DNA from 3 places in the Aliiglaciecola sp. genome. Region 1 is predicted to be linked to each of the others. Evidence: predicted binding sites of a transcription regulator. Region 1 holds the regulator's gene; each other region holds the start of a gene.
What was found. Region 1 encodes LexA, which represses DNA repair genes until DNA is damaged. Its sites were predicted from a motif close to TACTGTATNNNNATACAGTA; they were not measured.
Positions count from the first base shown of each region.

Region 2: a site for LexA is predicted at 4,156-4,175, ahead of ABJV04_RS10320 (class IIb bacteriocin, lactobin A/cerein 7B family). Genes of this name have one in related genera too.
Region 3: a site for LexA is predicted at 5,954-5,973, ahead of ABJV04_RS03935 (exonuclease domain-containing protein). Genes of this name have one in related genera too.

Region 1 is NZ_JBDWYG010000039.1:143,389-151,751, forward strand. It holds gene plsB (glycerol-3-phosphate 1-O-acyltransferase PlsB) at 1-2,422, opposite strand, end outside; gene lexA (transcriptional repressor LexA) at 2,678-3,301, shown strand; gene coxB (cytochrome c oxidase subunit II) at 3,793-4,938, shown strand; gene ctaD (cytochrome c oxidase subunit I) at 4,950-6,539, shown strand; gene ABJV04_RS12315 (cytochrome c oxidase assembly protein) at 6,552-7,121, shown strand; gene ABJV04_RS12320 (cytochrome c oxidase subunit 3) at 7,133-8,017, shown strand; gene ABJV04_RS12325 (DUF2909 domain-containing protein) at 8,043-8,252, opposite strand; gene ABJV04_RS12330 (SURF1 family protein) at 8,335-8,363, shown strand, end outside.
Region 2 is NZ_JBDWYG010000038.1:248,903-257,265, reverse strand. It holds gene rpsC (30S ribosomal protein S3) at 1-484, opposite strand, end outside; gene rplV (50S ribosomal protein L22) at 495-824, opposite strand; gene rpsS (30S ribosomal protein S19) at 836-1,111, opposite strand; gene rplB (50S ribosomal protein L2) at 1,127-1,951, opposite strand; gene rplW (50S ribosomal protein L23) at 1,966-2,268, opposite strand; gene rplD (50S ribosomal protein L4) at 2,265-2,870, opposite strand; gene rplC (50S ribosomal protein L3) at 2,888-3,526, opposite strand; gene rpsJ (30S ribosomal protein S10) at 3,545-3,856, opposite strand; gene ABJV04_RS10320 (class IIb bacteriocin, lactobin A/cerein 7B family) at 4,312-4,467, shown strand; gene ABJV04_RS10315 (hypothetical protein) at 4,485-4,643, shown strand; gene ABJV04_RS10310 (GspE/PulE family protein) at 4,966-7,188, shown strand; gene ABJV04_RS10305 (DUF5610 domain-containing protein) at 7,283-8,363, opposite strand, start outside.
Region 3 is NZ_JBDWYG010000017.1:234,805-243,167, reverse strand. It holds gene ABJV04_RS03960 (deoxyribodipyrimidine photo-lyase) at 1-1,254, shown strand, start outside; gene ABJV04_RS03955 (cryptochrome/photolyase family protein) at 1,278-2,819, shown strand; gene ABJV04_RS03950 (YgiQ family radical SAM protein) at 3,137-5,380, opposite strand; gene ABJV04_RS03945 (hypothetical protein) at 5,438-5,578, opposite strand; gene ABJV04_RS03940 (CPXCG motif-containing cysteine-rich protein) at 5,691-5,882, opposite strand; gene ABJV04_RS03935 (exonuclease domain-containing protein) at 6,025-8,184, shown strand.

The DNA.
Region 1 (8,363 bases):
AACGCTGGGCTATTTCAGGTGCTATTAATGCGATGATATCTTGGCGCAAAGTTTCACTGGTTTCAGAATGTTGTAATTGGCCATCTTCACTATCTGCTAGAAGCTGATTTTCCCTTAGGGCATTCACAAAAGTTGCCAATACATTTTTATCGAAAAATTCTGGTGAACTAATGCCGTGCAATGCAGACAATCGTTCAGCAAATTTTGCACTTGTTCGCTCTAATGCTGAGCGAGTCATTTTCTTTTCTTTTGCTAACAAAGATAACACTAATGCATAACGTTGTAGTGTTTCCTGAACACAGCGGTTTAATAACCACAATGAATAGAATGATTCTGCTGTGGAGTGAGCAGGGGCTAGTTTATCTTCTGCGGTCACTATCATGCCCATCTCTAACATGCTTTCAATTAAGCCTTCCACATATTCTTTTGCTTGTTCGCTAGACATGTAAAGGAACCACTCTCGCTGCAACATCGGGTAGAGGCGCATAATAAGATCAAGTAATTTAGATTTCTCCAACCCATTGTGAGCAAACACGATGGCGGCGATTAATCCCGGAATGGCGAACAAGTGCAAAATATTATTGCGATAGTAAGTTAATGTGACAGCGTTACGTTGCTCTAACGAGATAATCTTGCCGAAGCTATCTTCAGAGACGTTCATTTTCCCCAGTTTCAGGGTTTGTTCTACAATTTCATGCCCGCTTTTGTCAGGCAAGCTCACCAACTCACTGTAAGGTGATAATTTTAGCAAGTGAATATAGTCATCCACTGCCTGCTCTAGTTCCAATTGGCCCATTGCGTTTTTCTTAGCTGAAAGTAAACACAATGCACAAAGTGACATACCGCTTATGGCCGCTGTCTGATTAATTCGCACCATAACCTGATTAGCAAGGATATTTACGGTTGGGGTTAGCCAGCTTGGTTTTTTATCAACCTCACTGTTTTGTGCCTCGCGCCAACTCGGTACCTGCTCATCAAGGAAATTATTAAGCTGAATAGGTTCACCAAAATTGAGAAAGCCGTGGCCGTAGTTTTTCAACTTTCTAACCACAGAAAATAACCCGAATACGGATTCTTTTTTCTTAGTATTGCCTTTTAATTCGCTAAGGTAGCTACCCACTTCCATCACATGCTCATAACCAATGTAAACCGGTACTATGCTGACTGGACGATTAACTCCTTTGATCATCGCCTGTAAGGTCATTGCTAGCATCCCGGTTTTTGGTGGTAACAGTCTTCCGGTTCGGCTACGTCCGCCCTCAGCATAATATTTAACCGAATAGCCTTTGTTAAACAATAATTCTAAATATTCGCGGAACACACTTGTGTAGAGTTTATTACCGGCAAAACTACGACGTAGGAAAAATGCACCGCCGCGTCGAAAAATACCGCCAACGGGCCAAAAGTTTAAATTGATCCCCGCCGCAATGTGAGGGGTAACTAGACCTTGATGGTAAATGGCGTAAGTTAATAGCAGGTAGTCCATATGGCTGCGATGACAAGGAACATAGATGATCTCATGACCATTTTGGGCTAGTTTCCTGACTTTATCGGCATGACCAACTTCGATTCCATCATAGATTTTATTCCAGATCCGAGTTAAAACACGGTCGCCGAATCGAATTAAACCCTCACGATAATCCGCTGCAATTTCATTTATATAAGATTTAGCATTTGCCTTAGCTTTAGATAGAGGGATTTTCTTTTGTCTAGATTCTTCGTTAATGGCATTAATAACCGTCACAGAACCCAAAATTGAATTATACAACTCTTGCTTTTCTAACAGCATAGGGCCGTTAAAAGCTTGTCTTTTTCGATGGAAATGGGTGCCGGCTAAACGAATCAATTTGTGCGCGATTTCGGCTTCGGTACCAGGCAACTTAGTCATATCTCGAGACGATACAGCTTTACTATAAGAGACAAAATTATCTCGGCCTAAAAACAATACGATAAAGAACTTTCGTAACCAACTGGGCGAGGCTTTATCTGCTAATAGATCAGCTAATCCATTGGATTTTCGGCCAGGTGCACGCCCCCAAAAAACCGTCACCGGAACAATTTGCAAATCAAGATCGGCGTTATCTTTGTGAAGCTGAAATAAATGGGTTAAGTCAGCGGCAATTTTAGTGCCTTTAATGGTTCTGCCAATGACAGATTGTGGCTGCTCTATAAAGACACTGGCGCTGTGCTCCTCACCACCGATGATAATTTTTTTAGTCGGATTGGGTAAGTCGACTTTTTTAGTCGACATTTTAAGGGCGAGTTGATCAGTAATCGAGTGAGTTCTAAGCAAATATACAATGGGTTTGCTTTTATCTATTCCTAACTCAGTTTCAATGTCAGTGGGAATACTATTGACTTTGACTAGCCATTTTACGGGAAAAGCAAAAATCGAAAGCAGCAAATTATGCAGCCAATCCATATATAACACCTTGAGGTTTCGAGTTCGTTAAAAGCATAGCATGAAGAGTCGAACTCTATTCATGTTTGCATATTAAAATGCGCAGACCAACGTCTATTAGGTTGTACTAGTATTTTATATTGTTAGCGCATGTAAAGTCACCCTAATTAAATCAATAGGCTTTTGATAATTCATGAGAAAATATAAAACAACCTTTGTTTTCTCTGGGTAACTGTATATACTAACAGTTAAACTGTATAGAAAAACAGGCTGTTTATGCGTCCACTAACACCACGACAAAGCGAAATTCTTGAATTAATAAAAGCCACCATGCTAGCCACGGGTATGCCGCCCACGCGTGCTGAAATTGCACGTCAATTGGGGTTTAAATCGGCTAATGCGGCAGAAGAGCATCTTAAAGCACTGGCACGCAAAGGTGTCATCGAAATTCTCCCTGGTACTTCTAGGGGAATCAAATTGAATGTACCCCTTGAAGATGAATTGGAAGAGGCGGGATTACCTTTAGTTGGGCGAGTGGCTGCTGGCGAGCCAATATTGGCCGAAGAGCATGTTGAGTGTCACTACAAAGTCGATCCTGATTTATTTAAACCCAGTGCTGACTTTTTGCTAAGAGTTAGTGGCATGAGTATGAAAGACATTGGTATCTTAGATGGTGATTTGCTCGCAGTTCATCGCACAACTGATGTTCACAATGGTCAGGTTGTGGTAGCAAGAGTTGACGAAGATGTGACGGTAAAACGTCTAGAAAAGCGTGGTAGAGAAGTGATCCTACATGCTGAAAACGACGAGTTTAATCCTATTAAAGTGGATTTGGCTTCGCAGCCTTTTAATATTGAAGGTATCGCAGTCGGTGTTATTCGTAACGCTGATTGGATGTAAACTTCAGTTTCTGTGACAAAGTTACACTGAAAAGTGACCTACGGGTCACTTTTTTATTATTTTGCATTCAGGATTTTAAAAACCTAAGTTCAAGCTAAGTTTTTGTTAATCCGTTTTATTTGAAAATATTGTTATCCAATCCCTCTTTTTTATCTAGATATAAAATGCTCACCCTTCCTTGCTAGCCCTCACTCTTGGAGGTCATTGTTAAGCATTATCAACTTTAGTTGGTTGCAAAATTCAAGTTATTTCCATTCGTTATAAATCATAACTTTTTCCTCTATTTTGATTGAAAATCAAGCGGTTGTTTAAATTTTTAACAAAAAACACTAGACGTTAGACTTTAGTTGAGTAATTCTTATACTAGTTTTTACAGTTATGTAACATTAAGATCCAAAGTTGTTTACCAGAACTGAGCCATTTGCGGTTATTAACTCTGCTTTGCTCCTTTGGAAAAGGCTTACATCATCAGGAGGTGTTGAGTGAAAAAGATATGGTCCGGCGTATTGGTAATACTGACCAGTCTAATTGCATTTACAGTGTCTGCAGAATCGACTTCGACTGCTGATCAGTATCAATTGAATTTGCGCAAAGGTGCGACTGAAATTAGTGGCCAAGTTTATGATCTGCATATGCTTATGTTTTTCATATGCGTGGTTATTGCAGTTCTAGTATTTGGTGTGATGTTTTGGAGTATGATTTTCCATCGTAAATCTAGAGGCGCACAGCCTGCTAATTTCCATGAAAGTGTGAAAGTAGAAATTGCTTGGACAATCATTCCCTTCATTATTTTAGTTGTGATGGCATTCCCTGCCGCTAAAACACTAATCGCCATGGAAGATCCTGAAAACTCAGAGGTCACTGTGCTGGTTACCGGTTCTCAATGGAAGTGGCATTACAAATACATGGAAAATGATGTTGAATATTATTCTGTGATGGCCACCCAGCAAGAACAAATCAACAACAAATTCGAAAAAGGACATAACTACCTACTGGAAGTTGATCGTCCTCTTGTCATCCCGACTGGCAAAAAAGTGCGATTTTTAGTTACCTCTGATGATGTTATCCACTCTTGGTGGGTGCCTGATTTTGCTGTTAAAAAAGATGCTAACCCAGGGTTTATTAACGAGGCTTGGGCAAACGTCATTGAGCCCGGTGTATATCGTGGTCAATGTGCAGAACTTTGCGGCAAGGATCACGGCTTTATGCCTATCGTTGTGGTTGCCAAGGAACCTGCTGAATACGAAGCTTGGATAAACGCCCAAGAAGAAGTACAGCGTAAAGCCAAGGAAGAAGAACAGAGATTGTTGGCTATGAATATGAGCATGGAAGAGTTGATGAGCAATGGTGAGCAGGTTTATATGCGTGCTTGTGCAGCTTGTCACCAACCAAATGGTCAAGGGTTACCAGGCGTATTTCCAGCTTTAGTGGATAGTGAAATGGTGCTTAATGACATGGCTGCACACATAGATATCGTATTAAACGGAAAAACCGGCACAGCCATGCAAGCTTTTGCAAAACAATTAACCATGAGAGAGCTGGCAGCAGTTATTACTTACGAACGAAATGCTTGGGGTAACGATACCGGCGACATGGTCCAAGCTAAAGATGTTAACGCCGTAATGACAGGTCAATAAGGGGAGCAGTTATGAGCACAGCGACAACCGAACTCGATCATGACGACCACCATCATCATGCTCCTAGTGGCATAAAACGTTGGTTATTTACTACAAATCATAAAGATATAGGTACCCTCTATCTGTGGTTCGCGTTCATCATGTTTTTAACTGGCGGCGCTATGGCCATGGTAATTCGTGCTGAATTATTTCAACCAGGATTGCAAATTGTAGAACCAAATTTCTTTAACCAGATGACCACTGTGCACGGGCTGATCATGGTGTTCGGTGCAGTTATGCCGGCATTTACTGGCTTAGCTAACTGGTTGGTGCCGATGATGATTGGTGCGCCTGATATGGCTTTACCGAGAATGAATAACTGGAGCTTCTGGATACTGCCAATGGCATTTACCATTTTGCTTGCTTCGTTGTTCATGGAAGGTGGTGGTCCCGCATTTGGTTGGACGTTCTACGCACCTCTTTCTACAACTTATAGTAATGACACCACAGCATTGTTTGTTTTTTCTGTGCATATTATGGGGATCTCTTCCATTATGGGAGCGATTAACGTGATTGTGACTATCTTCAATATGCGTGCCCCTGGCATGACTTGGATGAAGATGCCGTTGTTCGTGTGGACTTGGCTAATCACGGCATTCTTGTTAATCGCGGTTATGCCGGTGCTTGCCGGTGCAGTGACCATGGTATTAACTGATAAGTTTTTCGGGACTAGTTTCTTTAATGCCGCAGGTGGCGGTGATCCGGTTATGTTCCAACATATATTTTGGTTCTTCGGGCACCCTGAAGTGTATATTATGATTCTTCCTGCATTTGGTATTATTTCTGCGATCGTGCCGACATTCTCACGGAAAAAACTGTTTGGTTACGCCTCTATGGTTTATGCCACGACGTCTATTGCGTTGTTGTCATTCATTGTTTGGGCACACCACATGTTCACTACTGGGATGCCGGTGGGGGCCGAGCTATTCTTTATGTTTGCCACTATGCTGATATCGGTGCCCACAGGGGTAAAAGTATTTAACTGGGTAGCAACTATGTGGCGGGGTTCTTTATCCTTTGAAGTGCCTATGCTATTCGCTTTGGCGTTTATTGTACTGTTTACCATAGGTGGACTTTCTGGCTTGATGCTGGCGATTACACCAGTGGACTTCCAATATCACGATACTTATTTTGTGGTTGCTCACTTCCACTATGTATTGGTTACTGGGGCAATATTTTCCATTATGGCGGCAGTCTATTATTGGTTGCCTAAATGGACAGGCAAAATGTTCGACGTAACCTTAGCTAAGTGGCATTTTTGGTGTTCACTGATTTCCGTTAATGTGCTGTTTTTCCCAATGCACTTTGTAGGTTTAGCTGGCATGCCACGACGTATTCCTGATTACGCCTTACAATTTGCCGATTTTAATAAATGGATCAGCTTAGGTGGGTTTGCTTTTGGATTATCACAATTGATATTCCTAGCGTTGCTTATCAAAGCGTGTCGTAAACAGGGTGAACCAGTATCTGCGCAAGTTTGGGAAGGTGCTGAAGGCTTGGAGTGGGAAATCCCATCACCAGCTCCTTATCATACCTTCGATACGCCTCCAGTGATTAAGTAAGTGTGATTTGTCATGACTGAACGTTCAAGCAATAGCCAATCTAACAACAGCAAACTGGTTTTAAAACTGGTGGGTGTTGTGATTGGCATGTTTGGCTTCGCATTTGCGTTGGTTCCCCTATACGAAGTGTTTTGCCAAGTTACCGGAATTAACGGCAAGACCAGTGATACGGCAGCAGTATATGAGTCGATAGAGGTGGATCACTCTCGTACTATCACCATAGAGTTTATTACTCGCACAAATACGGGAATGCCTTGGGAATTCAAGGCACAAACTCGAAAAGTCGAGGTGTACCCAGGTGAGATGAACCAAGTGGACTTTTACGTTAAAAACACCACCCACAAAGACTATGTTGCCCAAGCTGTTCCCTCTGTTTCACCGGGCACGGCCGCATTGTATATGAATAAAACTGAATGCTTTTGCTTTAACAATCAACCTTTAGGTGCGGGTGAAGAAGCAATAATGCCAATGAAGTTCTATGTTGACCCGCAGTTACCAAAAGATATTAAGTTTTTCACCCTTCAGTATACCTTGTATGACGTGACGGCAAGTGCCGAAGGCGTTGCAATGAATCAAGGATAAAAGGAATCAAAATGGCACAACAACAAGCTTACGAAAAATATTATGTTCCAGACCAAAGCCCCTGGCCAATTGTTGGTGCGGTAGCTTTATTTCTAATTGCATTTGGTGCAGGCAACTTTGTGGTTGAACAAACCAAAGGTGAAAGTGGATACGGTGGCTGGACCTTACTTGCAGGCATAGTCACCTTATTGGTTATGTTAGTTGGTTGGTTCAGAAATCAGATCCACGAATCTATGGCTGGCAAATATAGTGCTCAATTAGGACGCTCATACCGACAAGGAATGGCGTGGTTTATATTCTCGGAAGTTATGTTCTTTGCTGCATTCTTTGGCGCATTATTTTATGCGCGAGTAATTGCTATGCCTTGGCTAGATGGGGCGGGTAATAATGCCATGACCGCAGAAGTGCTTTGGCCCAATTTTGAGGCGATATGGCCATTAACTAAAACCCCTGGTGGCGTTGAAACAACGGCTATGGGCTGGATGGGTTTACCCTTATACAATACTATTATTTTATTGATTTCTTCAGTGACGTGTCACTTTGCACATGTAGCATTGGAGAAACAGCAGCGTGGTAAATTGATTGCCTTTTTAGGTGTAACTATTCTATTAGGATGTTTCTTTTTAACTCTTCAAGTAGAAGAGTATGTGCATGCCTATCGTGAAATGAATTTAACCTTACAATCAGGTGTCTACGGCAATACATTCTTCCTACTAACAGGCTTCCATGGAATGCATGTTACCTTGGGAACAATTATTTTGATCGTATTGTTTTTTAGGGTACTCAAAGGTCATTTTACACCTGACAATCATTTCGCTTTTCAAGCGGGAAGTTGGTATTGGCACTTTGTTGATGTAGTGTGGGTAATGTTATTTTTCTTTGTTTACATTTTGTAGGTAGTCGTTATCGTTTTTGCGTCCCTTAATAGGGACGTGGATTCGGTGTAATTAATCCCGTTGCTACAGCCAATAATAACAAAATAACAATTATTGCAGAGGTCATCACCCGGCGGCCAATAAATTTACTCATAGGAGGCTGGTTAGGGTCGTTTTTTAACATTATTATCATGGCGCGAAAAAGATTGTAGAGCATAAAAAGCAATAAGCCGCCGACTAATAGTTTAACTAACAAATCGATCACTCCTCAATATATGGTCACTACAACGAATAATTCTAAACACCCTTACTTTGCCACACTTTTAGTGCTGTTGGCAGTGATAATCTTATGTTCTTTGGGTGTATG
Region 2 (8,363 bases), on a different contig from region 1:
TCTCTGCTCCGCCCAAACGACCGCTTACTTCAACCTTGATACCTTTAGCGCCAAGACGCATTGCATTCTGTACAGCACGCTTCATAGCACGACGGAACATTACACGACGTTCTAATTGGCTAGAGATACTGTCAGCAACAAGCTGGCCATCTAGTTCAGGTTTACGCACTTCAGCAATATTGATCTGAGCTGGCACACCGGCTAACTTAGATACAAATTTGCGAAGCTTCTCTACATCTTCACCTTTTTTACCGATTACAACACCAGGGCGAGCAGTGTGAATAGTCACACGAATACTTTTTGCTGGGCGTTCGATAACGATTTTCGATAGAGACGCGTTTTTCAATTCTTTAGTCAGGTATTTACGTACCTGGTGATCATTAAACAGGTTGTCTGCATATTCCGCTGTGTTAGCGTACCAAGTAGACGTCCATGGTTTGCTGATACCCAGGCGTATACCTGTAGGATGTACCTTCTGTCCCATTTCTAATCTCCTAGTCCGCTACTACAACAGTGATATGACTGCTGCGTTTAAAGATACGATCAGCTCGGCCTTTGGCTCGTGGCTTGATACGCTTCATAGTTGGGCCTTCATCAACGAAGATTTTTGCGACAGTCAACTCATCGATGTCTGCGCCTTCATTGTGTTCAGCGTTCGCAATCGCAGACTCTAGTACTTTTTTGACTAGAGCAGCACTTTTCTTCGGACTATAAGTCAGAACTTCAAGCGCCTTTTCAACGTGTAAACCGCGAATTTGATCTGCAACCAAGCGTGCTTTCTGAGCCGAAGAACGGGCAAAACGATGTTTAGCTAAAGCTTCCATAATTTTTCCTCTTATCTCTTCGCTTTCTTATCCGCGACATGGCCGCGGTAAGTACGCGTTGGAGCAAATTCGCCCAACTTATGGCCAACCATTTCGTCAGAGACGAAAACAGGTACGTGCTGGCGACCGTTATGGACCGCAATGGTCAACCCAATCATATCTGGGATGATCATGGAGCGACGAGACCAAGTCTTAATTGGTTTCTTTTCGCCCTTTTCCACTGCAGCCTCTACCTTCTTCAGCAAGTGCAGGTCAATAAATGGACCTTTCTTGAGAGAACGTGGCATGGTGAATCCTCGCTGTTACTTGTTACGACGACGTACGATAAGTTTATCGGTACGCTTGTTACTACGGGTTTTCTTACCCTTAGTTGGTACACCCCAAGGTGAAACTGGATGACGGCCACCAGAGGTACGACCTTCACCACCACCATGTGGGTGATCTACTGGGTTCATGGCTACACCACGAACTGTTGGACGCACACCGCGCCAACGTGTTGCACCAGCTTTACCTAGTGAACGTAGCATATGTTCAGCGTTACCAACTTCACCAATGGTGGCGCGGCAATCAGCTAAAACTCTGCGTACTTCACCAGAACGTAGACGAAGTGTTACATAACCTTCGGCACGCGCTAATATTTGTGCATATTGTCCTGCAGAACGGGCAATTTGAGCACCTTTACCAGGCTTCATCTCAATAGCGTGTACAGTTGTACCTACTGGGATGTTGCGCATTGGCATGGCGTTACCCGCTTTGATTGGTGCATCAGAACCAGACTGTAGAGCTTGTCCAGCTTTAGCACCTTTCGGAGCAAGAATATAACGACGCTCACCATCAGCATAAAGCACAAGTGCAATATTAGCTGAACGGTTAGGATCGTATTCCAAACGTTCAATTTTGGCTGGAATGCCATCTTTGTTACGTTTGAAGTCAATTAAACGATAATGCTGTTTATGACCACCACCAATGTGACGCACGGTAATGCGACCATTGTTGTTACGACCACCAGACTTGCTGTTTTTCTCAAGTAGTGGTGCGTAAGGTGCGCCTTTATGTAGATCAGGATTTGTAACCTGAACTACGTGACGACGACCTGCAGAAGTCGGCTTAGCTTTTAATAATGGCATATCAAATCCCCTTCTTAAGCTTCGCCACCGACGAAGTCGATGTCTTGACCTTCTTTAAGCACTACATATGCTTTTTTCCAGTCGTTACGCTTACCAAAAGACTGACCGTGACGCTTGGTTTTACCCTTCACGTTTAAGGTACGAACGCTGCTAACTTCAACTTCAAACAGTTTTTCAACTGCAGCTTTGATTTCAGCTTTGTTTGCGTCTTTTACGACTTTGAAAACAACAGCGTTGTTGCCTTCAGCAGCCATGGTTGATTTTTCAGAAACATGCGGTGCTAATAGCACCTTAAGTAAACGCTCTTCAGAGATCATGCTAACGACTCCTCTAGCTGTTTAACCGCATCGGCAGTGATTAACACTTTTTCGAATGCGATTAAGCTTACTGGGTCAATGCCTTGAACATCACGAACGTCTACTTTATACAAGTTACGAGCAGCTAAGAACAAGTTCTCTTCTACTTCTGACGTTACGATTAACACGTCGTTAAGCTCAAGTTCGTCAAGCTTAGCAATCAATGCTTTTGTTTTAGGTGCATCGACACCAAATTTTTCTACAACAATCAAGCGATCTTGACGTACCAATTCAGAAAGGATGCTACGGATAGCTCCACGGTACATCTTTTTGTTCACTTTTTGACTGTGATCTTGAGGTTTGGCTGCAAACGCACGGCCACCACCAACCCAAATTGGGCTGCGGATTGTACCAGCACGGGCACGACCTGTACCTTTTTGACGCCAAGGCTTCTTGCCACCGCCTCTAACTTCAGAGCGTGTTTTTTGTGCTTTAGAACCCTGACGGGCACCTGCACCGTAAGCCACTACTACTTGGTGTACTAGCGCTTCGTTAAAATCACGTCCAAAGGTTGCTTCGGAGACTTCAAGAGCGCTATTCGCGTCTTTCAATACTAATTCCATCACTTAACTCCCAGACGTTACGCTTTAACTGCAGGCTTGACGATAACGTCACTGCCTGGAGCACCAGGTACTGCACCTTTGATTAGAAGAAGGTTGTTCTCTGCGTCAACACGTACTAGTTCCAAAGATTGAGTAGTCACAGCTTTATTGCCTAATTGGCCAGCCATTTTCTTCCCTTTGAAAACTTTACCTGGAGATTGGTTTTGACCAATCGAACCAGGAGCACGGTGAGACAAAGAGTTACCATGTGTCATACGTTGGTGACTAAAGTTCCAACGTTTGATAGCACCGGCAAAACCTTTACCTTTAGAAGTTCCAGCAACATCAACTTTTGTAGCTTCAGTAAAGATTTCAACAGTAAGTTCACTGCCTACTTCAATACCTTCGCCTTCGTTGTTGTCTAAACGAAACTCCCATAAACCACGGCCAGCTTCCACGCCAGCTTTAGCAAAATGACCTGCTGAAGCTTTATTTACGCGGTTTGCTTTTTTATCACCAGCGGTTACTTGTAGCGCGCGATACCCATCTGTTTCATCAGTACGTAACTGAGTCACACGGTTTGGGGTCGCTTCTATAACAGTCACAGGAATTGAAATACCATCTTCAGTGAAGATGCGAGTCATTCCTACTTTACGACCGATAAGACCAATCGCCATTGTTAAAACCCTCTCTTGTTAGCCCAGGCTGATTTGAACATCAACACCGGCAGCCAAGTCCAATCTCATCAATGCATCAACTGTTTTATCAGTTGGTTCAATGATATCTACCAAACGCTTATGTGTACGGATTTCATACTGATCACGTGCGTCTTTATTCACGTGAGGTGAAACCAATATTGTATAGCGTTCCTTGCGAGTAGGTAGTGGAATAGGACCGCTAACCTGAGCACCTGTACGTTTCGCAGTTTCAACGATTTCAGCCGTAGACTGATCGATCAACTTGTGATCAAACGCTTTCAAACGAATACGAATTCTTTGATTTGGCATCGATTAAGCTCCAATCGAAAGAACAAAAAAAACCATCCACACCAACCTTTCATTAGGTGGGAGGATGCATGTAAACCGATGACCCACAATTGGGGTCTTGTTCATAGTATTTCGACCGTCTCTCTAGTTCGCTCAATTTCAAGCTTACTTTTGATAGAGTCGAAATCACTGCCCATCAGGGCAAGTGGGCGCGAATTATACATGTGTGTGAAATTAATGCAACGCCTATTACTAATTAAATGCAAGTTTATAAGGTTAAATTATAAACACAATAAATAACTGTTGTTTAAAGACTAAAAAACTGTACCTAGGAACAGGTGTATTTTAGTTACCATTTCACTAACCTTTTGATATTGCTTGAGCGCATAGTTTGTTTAAAGGCTCTTAGCAATAATACGTTCTTTAACTGCTGTTAAGTAAAGGACATTATTTTATTAATCAAAAGGAATTCGCAAATGCGAGAATTGAATGTAATGCAATTAGAAGAAGTTAATGGTGGTATAGGACCTTTAGGCATAGTTTTTGGAGTTATAGGCTACGCTGAGGCTCTATCTAGCGCCAGTAATTTCGGTCTTGGTTTTGGTTACGGTATTTATGATGCTCTACATTAACCTAAGAAGGTGAATTTATGTACGTTATAAAAGAAGATAATTTAAACCATGTTTCTGGTGGATTTGATGTTGCTGATATTGGTTATGCGGTCGGTTACGGTATTGGCTCAGCTATATCCAGTATTAATAGTGCCAGTTTCGCCCTTGGCGTAAACATATATGAGTGGACACATTAAATAGTTACAAGGGGCATATTAGCCCCTTGCTTTCAAAGGAAAAACATATGAACCCGAAGTTAATCAAATTTATAAATTGGACGGTATACATCCCAATTACATTCGCTTTGATTCAAGTTATAGGGAGTTGGATAGAGGATGGTACTGATATACTTGGTAATCCTGTTATGCATAGTGCAATGTTACTAATCATAATGGGTTTTTTATTCAACCAAAGCGTAAAACCCAAGCAGCCTGAAGAAAAGCAATCTAAATCTTAGGTTTTGTTAATGATTACACTCAGTTATAGTTAGGGAATAAGTAATGACACTGACCGTAGTAGATGGCAACAGAACTTGTTATTGAAGAGACTCTTCAGAAAATAGATAGATTGTTGGAAGCCCATCCATCATTGATGGATGCTTATCAGCAACTAGAACCGATAATTCTTAATTTGTTTGAAGCTCAGCGTATGAGTATTTTTCAGCGCCGGCGTCAACATCAAGACTTGGTTGCCCGTTTCAAAACTGGTAAAGAAACACTACAAATTAAGGTTCCGATTAGTCCGCAATCTATTGCTGGTTATGTTGCACTAAGTCAAAAACCACTGCTAATTAGTGATCCTTATAACGTGCAAGAGTTAGCAGACATTCATCCGCGTCTAAAGTTTGCTGATAAATTCGATAAGAATAGTTCTTTTAAGACTGAAAATATTATTTGTGTACCTATTTTAAATGCTGGCGTGCTTATGGGTGTCATGCAGATAATTAATAAAAAAGTCGGTTCGTTTGGTGATGCTGACTTACGCTTGGCCAACTCTTTATCAGAAATTCTTGGTAACAAATTTCGCTATGAATTAGGTGGTACTAGTAATCCTTTTGATTATTTAGTTCATCGTAAATTGATGTCGGAAAAAGATCTCAAGCAATTTACAGAATCAAGTAAAGATATTCGTCAATTGATCCAACGCATGGTATCAGAAGCGCGTATTCCAGAAGATGAATTGGGGAATGCGTTATCGGTTCACTATCAAGTCCCCTACATCAGCTACCTTCCCGAAAAATATCATGTGTTACAAAGTGGCAATAAACTAAACCTGTCTTATTTAAAACGAAACTATGTTGTAGTTTTGGCAGATGCCTCTGAAAATCCAATTGTTTTGATGGCCGAACCTAATAATGCTGCCCTATTGATGGAAATTGAAAGTGCATTAGGAATAGACAGCTATGAAATCTCTGTAGGTCTACCCAACCAAGTGCTGCAATACTTAGGCGCTAGCGGGGGCGGAGGCGCGCCTGGAGAGATGGATGAAATACTGGACGAAATTGGTACCAGTAGTGAAGAGTTAGACGAAACTAGTGAAGAGATGTCTGATGATGCGCCTGCAGTAGTTCGTTTAGTGAGTCGCGTTTTACATGACGCAAAGCGATTAAATGCATCAGATATCCATGTGGATCCTGAAAAGAACGGTCCGACACGGGTTCGAATGCGCATCGATGGTGTTTGTCGAGATATTACTCAGGTACCGGCTTCTCATCACAGTGCAGTTATTGCACGTATAAAAATCATGTCAAACTTGAATATCGCTGAGAAGCGTGTTCCACAAGACGGTAAATTGGCATTTAAAATGTCAGGTCAGTTGGTTGAAGTTCGGGTCGCGACCATACCGACAGTGGCTGGCGAAGGTGTGGTCATGCGGATTTTGGCCTCAGGTGGCGCTTTACCCATTGAAAAAATGAACATTTCGCCCAAGAACATGAATATGCTTCGGGTGATGATTAAAAAACCCCATGGAATATTATTAGTTGTAGGTCCTACAGGTTCGGGTAAAACCACCACATTGCATGCCATACTTGGATATTTAAACACCCCAGATAAAAAAATCTGGACGGCAGAGGATCCGGTGGAAATCACTCAACCGGGGTTACAACAAGTTCAAGTGAGTCCCAAAATCGGATTTACTTTTGCTAATGCTTTAAGAGCTTTCTTACGTGCAGACCCTGACATCATATTGATAGGTGAAATGCGTGATAAAGAAACGGCGCATGCTGGTATCGAAGCTTCGCTAACTGGTCACTTGGTGTTGTCTACCTTGCACACTAACTCGGCACCAGAAACCATAACCCGTCTATTAGATTTAGGGTTAGACCCGGTTAACTTTTCTGATGCTTGTGTTGGCATCATGGCGCAACGTTTGATTCGAACTATATGTCCAAACTGCAAAGAACAATACCCCGCGACTGAAACAGACATGGCGTTTATTCGTCGTCAATACGGCGAAGAATATCTGGAAGAGCTTGGTCTGGAGGAGCCGCTAATGTTGTATCGTGGCAAAGGTTGCGATGATTGCGGTGATACTGGTTATAAAGGAAGAACAGGGGTACATGAATTATTAGCCATGACATCTGATCTTCGCTCTCTAGTTTATAAAGAAGCATCGGTAACTGAAATGAAAGCCCAAGCGATGAAAGACGGAATGAGAACCCTCACGCAAGACGGGATCTTAAAAGTACTAAAAGGTGATACTGATATAGCTCAAATTCAGATTATCAGCGGAACTGAGTAACTGAAAAGGCACTCAGTGGATAAATTGAGTGCCTATTTTAAGGTCGCATCGGGTTCAAAAATAAATAATTTAATCCCCCCTAATGTTGCCTACCTTACTCAGAATCAATGGTTCCATTAGCGTTAGGTAAGTTATTTAATAACTGCTTATTAAACGTATGGAAATCGTTGATTGCCGTTACTAAATCATTGGTTCCCAAGTCTTGAACTTCATTAATAATACTATTAATTAACTTATCGTACTGATCGCCATCCGCTAGCTTTTGCTGTGACTGCTCAAAAACATTGAGCATTTTTTGCAAGTAATCACTTACTCTTTCTATCGGTTTTGATGACTGCTCTTGACTGCTGTCGTCATCGTTATATTGAGAAACCGACTCGTAAGCTTTAACTACTTCAACTTGATCTTGTCGTGTCAGTTGCAACGCAAAACCTGCTAGTTCTTGTTCGTCAAAACCAATTTCCAAGGCCTGTTCAAAAGCTTGCTCAATATCACCTTCAAAAAAAGTGTTGGCCAAATCATTTGCATCAGAAACTAACTGACCTATAGACTCCAGTTCACTTTCATCCAACTCACCAGTTACTGAAAAGCTGTAGTTACTCTGAGAAACAAATACCGATTGCTGATTCGTTGCTGGCTGAAGAGTTGTTTCAGACGCTTCGGGTTGAGCCTCTATCTCGGCAGAACTTTCATCTGACTCAGCACTTTGTAATTCAACCTCATCAGCCTGAACATTTGCATTGTTTGGAGTTTCAACATTATCTGTAGAAGCCCGCGGTAAAACATCGTTCTTTTCGATATCTGAACTTTGTGTAATTTGTTTCTCTTGCTCCAATAACACCTGTCGATTTAACTCAAACTGTTTTAAATCTTCAAAACGAATAATGACTTCATCACCATCCCGAGTGCGAATTTGCAACTCGCCACTTTGTTGGCTAGAAGCAGAAATACTCTCTGTTACAGTTGACATAGGAGACTGCAAAGCAGCGTCTTCTGCATCGTTTTCATTACCAAAAAGTTGATCTTGTAATCGTTGAATACCTTGCTCAATTAAATTAGCGCTACGATCAATCCCCTCAGAAATCTCTTCATTCATAAAACCTGACAGATCTTTTTCCGCCAGATTGATCCCCTTAGCAACCCCCGAACGAGCTTGCTCAAATAAGCTAGTTAAG
Region 3 (8,363 bases), on a different contig from region 1:
CACAGCTTAAACAAGTCCTTAGATGGAAAGTTACATATTGCTTGCGGTGATCCCCTAGAGATATTGCAAAACTTGATATCTGAGACTGGAGCTGAACAACTGGTTTGGAATCGTTGTTACGAGCCATGGCAAATCCACCGTGATAAACAGATAAAACAACAGTTACAAGAAGACGGTGTCACTGTGAATAGTTTTAATGGTTCCTTGTTATGGGAGCCATGGACGATTATGAACCAAAGCGGAACACCCTATAAAGTGTTCACCCCGTTTTACCGCAAAGGATGCTTAAAAGCGCCCTCTCCCCGTTCCGTAGAGGCTGCACCAAAACAAGCAACATTTATTTATCACAAGACACTAGATGCAGGAATAGACAGTCTTGAAATCATGCCCAAGATCAACTGGTACAAACAAATGCAGCAACAGTGGCAGCCTGGAGAAGAAGGCGCGGGAGTTGCGCTTAGCGACTTTTTAAACGAACCAGTAAACGACTACAAACAAGCCCGTGATGTGCCTAGCCTCAATGGCACCTCACATCTTTCGCCACATTTGCACTTCGGTGAAATATCTCCTAACCAAATTTGGTATGCCACTTTGCATAAGTTTGACGGCAGCATGGAAGACCCTCATATGGATTGTTTTTTAAGTGAAATTGGCTGGCGAGAATTTAGCTATTATTTGTTGTATCACTTTCCCACATTACCCAGTGAAAACTACAATGGAAAATTTAATCAATACCAGTGGCGGGGACGCAATAACGATTTAGAGGCTTGGCAGCAAGGGCAAACAGGTGTACCTATTGTGGATGCTGGCATGCGTGAACTTTGGCAAACCGGTTACATGCATAACCGTGTGCGCATGATAGTGGGCTCCTACCTAGTGAAAAATTTGCGAACACATTGGCATCATGGTGAAAGTTGGTTTTGGGATTGTTTGTTAGATGCTGATCTCGCTGCTAATAGCGCAAGTTGGCAATGGGTTGCGGGTTCAGGCGCGGATGCTTCGCCATTTTTTAGAATTTTTAATCCCGTCACCCAAGGGGAAAAGTTTGATACCGAAGGCGAATACGTCCGACATTATTGCCCTGAACTAAAAGACCTACCGAACAAATATATCCACAAACCTTGGGATGCACCTAAGGAAGTTTTATCTAAAGCCGGGATCTGTCTTGGAGAAGACTACCCTCACCCGTTAGTGGATTTAAAAGAGTCACGCCAACAGGCTTTAGACGCATATGAAGCCGTCAAAAATGCCTAAATTACAGAATTGAGATCAAGAGCATGGCAAATACCCTTAGATTAATTCTTGCAGATCAGCTCAGCATGTCTTTAGCTAGTTTGCGGGATTGTGACAAAAACAACGATTTAATTTTACTGGCGGAAGTAAAAACGGAAGCCAGTTACGTAAAGCATCACAAAAAGAAAATCGCTTTTTTATTTTCTGCCATGCGCCATTTTGCGCAACAACTGACAAACTCTGGTTATCAAGTTCGCTATATCAAATATGACGATCCAGACAACCAAGGATCGTTATACAAAGAAGTAAAACGTGTTCTAGAGAATAGCAATATTAAACAAATTGCCCTTACTTTTCCGGGTGAATATCGAGTACTGCAAGATTTCAAAAGCTGGCAAGAAAAGTTAAATATTCCCGTCTCAATAATGGATGATGACCGATTTTTGAGTCATATCGATGATTTTGCCCAGTGGGCAAAAGATAAAAAACAACTGCGAATGGAGTTTTTCTATCGGCAAATGCGTCAATCCACCATGACGTTAATGGAAGCTGACCAACCCAGTGGCGGAAAATGGAACTATGACAGCGCTAACCGCAATGCAATGGATAAAGATGTCGAAATTCCCAGCCACACCCAATTTGAACCAGACCAGATCACCCAAGAAGTATTAAAATTGGTGGAAACTGAGTTTGCCGACCATTTTGGCAATTTAGATAATTTTCATTTTGCCACCACGCGAAAACAAGCATTAATGGTATTGAAAAATTTTGTGACGGAAAGATTATACAACTTTGGCCAATATCAAGATGCCATGGTGCAAGGCAAACCTTGGTTGTTCCATTCCCATATTAGCTTTTATTTAAACTGTGGCTTACTAGTACCTAGAGAGGTCATCGAACTGGCCGAGAATGCTTATCATAATGGTGATGCGCCGCTGAACTCTGTTGAAGGGTTTATTCGGCAAGTACTTGGTTGGCGGGAGTATGTAAGAGGGATTTACTGGCTAAAAATGCCCGATTACAAAAAACAAAATACCCTCCATGCACAGCGACAATTACCGGAGTTTTTTTGGAGTGCTGATACTGATATGAATTGTTTACAACAATGTATCAGTGAAACCCGAGATAACGCCTATGCCCATCATATTCAACGATTAATGATTTTAGGAAATTTTTTGCTGTTAAGTGGTGTGCATCCGGATGATGTTAACCAATGGTATTTGATCGTTTACGCCGATGCCTATGAATGGGTGGAAATGCCCAATGTTAGCGGCATGATTTTATACGCCGATGGAGGCTTGTTAGCCAGTAAACCCTATGCGGCAAGTGGCAGTTATATCAATAAAATGTCCGATTACTGCCAACATTGCCATTATAACGTTAAGCAGAAAAACGGCCCACAAGCCTGCCCGTTTAATTATTTATATTGGGACTTTTTAGACCGCAACCGAGACAAGCTCGCCACCAACCCAAGACTCGGCATGCCATACGCCACCTTAAACAGAATGAAAGATGAAAAATTACGGCATATTCGCCAAGACAGCGAAATATTCTTCAAGGCAATAGATAACAACGAGCGTGTGTAGCACGGCATTTATGCCGTGAATATGACACCAAGGCTGTAGCATGGCATTTATGCCATGGAGAGGTTTATGCTGTGAGGGTTGTAGCATGGCATTTATGCCGTGGAGATGTTTGTGCCGTGGCGTTGTAGCATGGCATTTACGCCATGGAGATGTTTATGCTTTGGCGTTGTAGCATGGCATTCATGCCATGGGATGTTTACATGTAGAAATGAAACACTTTATGCCATGGAAACGGTGCCATAAACACAACACCGTAAACACACCACCTATGGTCAACCTAGGTTATTACGCGGGATACACTCCCGCGCTGAACTTGATTAACGTTTTTTGTTGGACTTACCGGCCGCTTTATTGTGGGGCTGATTATCACTAAAACGGGTTAACCCTTGCTGAGATTTAGCTTTTCCTTTGCCTTTGGCAAACGCCTTATTCCGCGACCGTTTGGCATAGTTATTATGAGCTTTCCCACTTAATTCATCTTTGCTTTCTGCGGGTACTAGATGTTTAGCTCCGTTTCCGATCAGGTGGGCTTTGCCCATTTCTTTTAATGCTTTGCGGATTACTGGCCAGTTCGCAGGATCGTGATAACGTAAAAATGCACGATGTAAACGGCGGTGAATCTCGCCTTTTGGCACTGTGACTTGTTCACTTTTGTGATTTACTTTGTGTATCGGGTTTTTACCTGTGTGATACATAGTAGTCGCGTTAGCCATGGGCGAAGGATAGAAGTTTTGTACCTGATCCAATTTGAAATTGTGCTCTTTAAGCCACATGGCTAAGCTCACCATATCCATATCTTCCGTGCCCGGGTGAGCAGAAATAAAATAGGGAATAAGATACTGAATTTTGCCCGCTTCTTTGGTGTACTTGTCGAACATTTCTTTAAAGCGCTCGTAAGTGCCCATGCCGGGTTTCATCATCTTATCCAGTGGCGCTTTCTCAGTATGTTCAGGGGCTATTTTTAGGTAGCCTCCCACATGATGGGTAACCAGTTCTTTGACATAATTGGGATCTTCTATGGCCAAGTCATAACGCACACCAGAAGCAATTAAAACTTTCTTCACCCCTTCAACTTTGCGAGCTTTTTTATACAGCTCTACTGTGGGCGTTTGATCGGTATCTAAATGGCCACAAATATCTGGCCACACACAGGAAAGACGACGGCAAGTTTGTTCAGCTTTGGCACTTTTACAACGCAATTTATACATATTGGCTGTAGGACCGCCTAAATCGGAGATTACCCCGGTAAAGCCTGGTACTTTGTCGCGAATTTGCTCGATCTCACGAATAATCGAATCTTCAGAGCGACTTTGAATCACCCGCCCTTCATGCTCGGTAATAGAACAGAAGGTACAACCACCAAAACAACCACGCATGATATTCACCGACGTTTTAATCATGTCGTATGCAGGAATTTTGGCTTTGCCATAACTAGGGTGAGGCACACGGGCATAGGGTAAATCAAACACCGCATCCATCTCTTCGGTTTCCAATGGAAACGCCGGCGGATTTATCCAAATAATACGATCGCCATGACGCTGAGCCAACGCGCGAGCACAACCTGGATTGGTTTCTTGATGCAAGATCCGTGATGTATGAGCATAGTGAGTTTTCTCAGCTCGCACCACATCATAGGGTGGCAACATCACATAAGTCTTTTCCCAAGGTTTTCTGCGCTGGGTTTTAGAGGTAAATGGTTGCACCACCACAGGTTTGGCTTTTTGAGCATCATCAATGGCTTTGTTTTGCTCATCTTCAGCCACAGCACACTTATCTTCAATGTATTCATAAGGGCTAGGAATAGGGTCAATTTTGCCAATTACATCTACGTGGGTTGAATCAACACCTTGCCACTCAGGCAATGGTTCTTTGCGTATCACCGCAGTCCCGCGAATATCCTGCATATCTGCGATGCTCTCGCCTGCCGCAAATCGATGGGCCATTTCTAACAAGGGGCGTTCGGCATTACCAAACATCAACATGTCGGCTTTAGAATCAAACAGCACTGAACGTTTAACTTTGTCTGACCAATAATCGTAATGGGCGATGCGGCGCAAACTTGCTTCGATACCACCAATGACTACTGGCTTTTTGTAGGCTTCTTTACAACGTTGGGTATACACGGTGACGGCTCTGTCAGGACGTTTACCACCTTCATTATTTGGCGTGTAAGCATCGTCATGACGTAATTTACGATCCGCTGTGTAGCGGTTGATCATAGAGTCCATATTGCCCGCAGTTACACCAAAAAATAAGTTTGGTTCACCTAGCTTCATGAAGTCTTTTTTGCTGGTCCAGTCTGGTTGAGAAATTATCCCTACTCGGAATCCTTGAGATTCGAGTACGCGGCCGATTACCGCCATGCCAAAACTAGGATGATCAACATAGGCATCCCCGGTCACAATAATAATGTCACAGCTATCCCAGCCTAATTGATCCATTTCCTTTCGAGACATAGGCAGAAACGGCGCTGGACCAAAACATTCGGCCCAATATTTAGGATAGGAAAATAGCCCTTTTTCAGCTTTCATTCGCTGAACAGGCTGTCGCATAACAGTCATGTATTGTACCAAGAAGTTAAGGGTTTAAAATTTTGCGGAGTATACCAGAAAAAGCCTTTAGACAAGAACATTATCACTATTAAGTGGGTTAACCGAGCAAGACAAAGTGTCAACAAAACTGCTCACTCTTTGTACATTTTGATGTTTATGTTGCACTGCTAACTTTATAAGTAACGGAATACTTTCCGTATCCGTCATGCTCATTTACTCCCTAGCTCGTTACTTATCAACTCCCTTGCTGCTTATTCGCATCGCGCTTGCTCTCTACTCGTCATCCCGCTTGCTCTCTACTCGTCGTCCCGCTTGCTCTTTACTCATCGTCTCGCTTCGCGATCACCTCAATACCAAAGCCGTTATCAATGACTTGTAATTCAATGGGTTGGCAACATATCTGGCAGTCGACGATTTGCTGTTGATTGATATCGTTGGCTTCATCGATTTCTAAATCGTTGATTGTCATGCAATACGGACATTCAAATTTACTGGCGACTGTGAGGCTCATGGTGACTCCTTATTTGTTAAGATATTATGGTTTACGAAAAAAACACTGAAAAAGTTTGAAAAACCAACCAGTACTGACTGGATATACAGTAGTTTTTAAAATACACTAAAATAGTGTCCAATCAATATGATTATATGCTTTGATGAAAGAGCTCCCGAGCAAATATTATTTAACCCATTTTCATGAGTTTCTGGGGTTTATTACTGGCCCCTGTGCACATTTACTCTCTACTGAAGATAGTGCCTTTATTGATAAATTTCATACTCTTTGTGAAGATGCTCAATGTTTGTATGTTCGCGGGCTTAATCGAAAATCTCCCATCATTAAACGTACTTCACTGTTTTACGAAGAAATTAACCATCACCAATTGCATTTAGACACACTAATAGCAGAGGGTTTTTACACACAAGTGAACCAGTGCCACCTTGCAGAATTAACCAATAACCTCACCAAACCAGAATTAGCGCAAGTATTGCGTAATGCAGATATCAGTTTTAAAACCTCCCAAAGTAAAGCCGACTATTTACAGTTAGTGCATGAATATTGTCAATTTGAAGACTTCTCCCCGTTGCTCGAACACAGTACGGTTTTGCACCGAGGGAAAGACCAGCATATACACTACTTTTTATTTTTGTTTTTTGGGGATCTCAACAGTAACTTATCCAAATTTTCCATGCGCGACCTCGGAATTATGCCAACGCAGCGGGGAGTAAGTACTGACAATGCAAGATTCGACTTCATCGACGAGGCTAAAAGTGCGTTTTTCTATGCTCATCAGCGCCGCCAAGTGTCTACCCTAACGGCTAGTCAACAAGTTTCACTTGCCCAGCAATTTACCTCTTTTCCAGTGCCCCAAGGCACCCTTGCCAACGAATATTGTGACCGATTTTTATTAAAATTAGGTAAAGCCATTCTTCCCTATGATGTCCCCCTCGGGATCAACTTATTAGCAGCCTCCGCCGAGCCCCTAGCCCAAGAAAAAGTGATTCGGGAAAAATACAAATTGGGAGAAACTGATTGGGTAAAAAACCGCTTGCAGGAAATTATTGAAGAGCCTGAGTCAGAAGCCTTATTGACCTTTGCTGAAGACTTTTTGGCCCGTAAATTTCAACAAAAACGTACCAGTAGCCTCACCGACATGTTGCGGGAGCAATCCACTAAAGTATTGATTGATGAAATGTACATGGACTCGGTGGAGCAAGGGGTAAAACTGTATTATCAGAAGCAGAAGAAACAGGCCTTTCGCACTGAAAATAGGCTGTGGCGTGCATTGTTTGGTTTAGTGTTTTGGCATGAGCTTTTTGAAATGGATAGCAATGCATTGGTCACTGAATTCGATTACAAACCCCAGGCTATCAGTCAAAATAATTTTTATAACCTTTACGAGCAAGATATTGAGACGCGCCTTTACCGAATGACCAGTGCCCAACTCACCTTCAAACAATTATCCAAAGTTATGCTCGAAAAGTACGGCCGTCCTAACGGTATTTTTCGCTGGCACAAATCCTTGCTTGAGGTGTTGGCGGTATTTTTTGATCATGTGGACATCGAAGGCTTTAAAGACCACCTAAGAATGATGGCAAAAGACTTTAAAAACTATGCTGATGGTTATCCAGATATCATGGTGGTGGATGATAACGGGTTGCGCTTTGAAGAAATAAAAGCGCCTGGTGATCAATTACGTAAAAATCAGCTATTAACCATCAAACAGCTGAGAAAATCAGGGTTTAAGGTGGCAGTGACCCAAGTTGAGTGGTTTTTAGATCCCCAACAACCCTATGCTGTAGTTGATATCGAAACCACTGGCGGACGGGCAAATCAACATAGGATTACTGAAATTGGCATAGCCAAAGTTATCAACGGTAAAGTCATTGATAGTTGGCAAACTCTGGTCAATCCACAGCGTCATATTCCACAAAAAATCACTCAATTAACTGGAATTGATGATGAAATGGTCAGCGATGCCCCTTTATTTGTGGAAATAGCAGAAAGCTTACGCAGCTATTTGTCTGATTGTGTTTTTGTGGCCCATAACGTGAATTTTGATTATGGGTTTATCCGTGCGGAATTTGAACGCCTCGAACAAAATTTTCGTATGCCTAAGCTGTGTACCGTGCGTGAAATGCGCAAAGCAGTGCCGGGGCTACCTTCATATTCATTAGCCAATCTAACCCGACATTTTGGGATTGATATGAGCAGACATCACAGAGCCCTTTCAGATGCACAAGCCGCCGCAGAGCTGTTATTTATCATCAACGAAGTTCGCCATCAAAAAGCCAGCGATAGCCAATCGCGGGGCTAAAGCACCCGCCTACAAAATACATGTAGCATGGGCTTTAGCCCATGGAGTTTGCCCTCAAGCATCCAGTTCACAGCATAAATACCGTGTTACAAAAACCCGTGTAATTGACACTTAACTTTATCCATGCGTAAATCTGCGGCAAGATTGTTTATTTAACCTAAGATTATGATTAAAAAGCT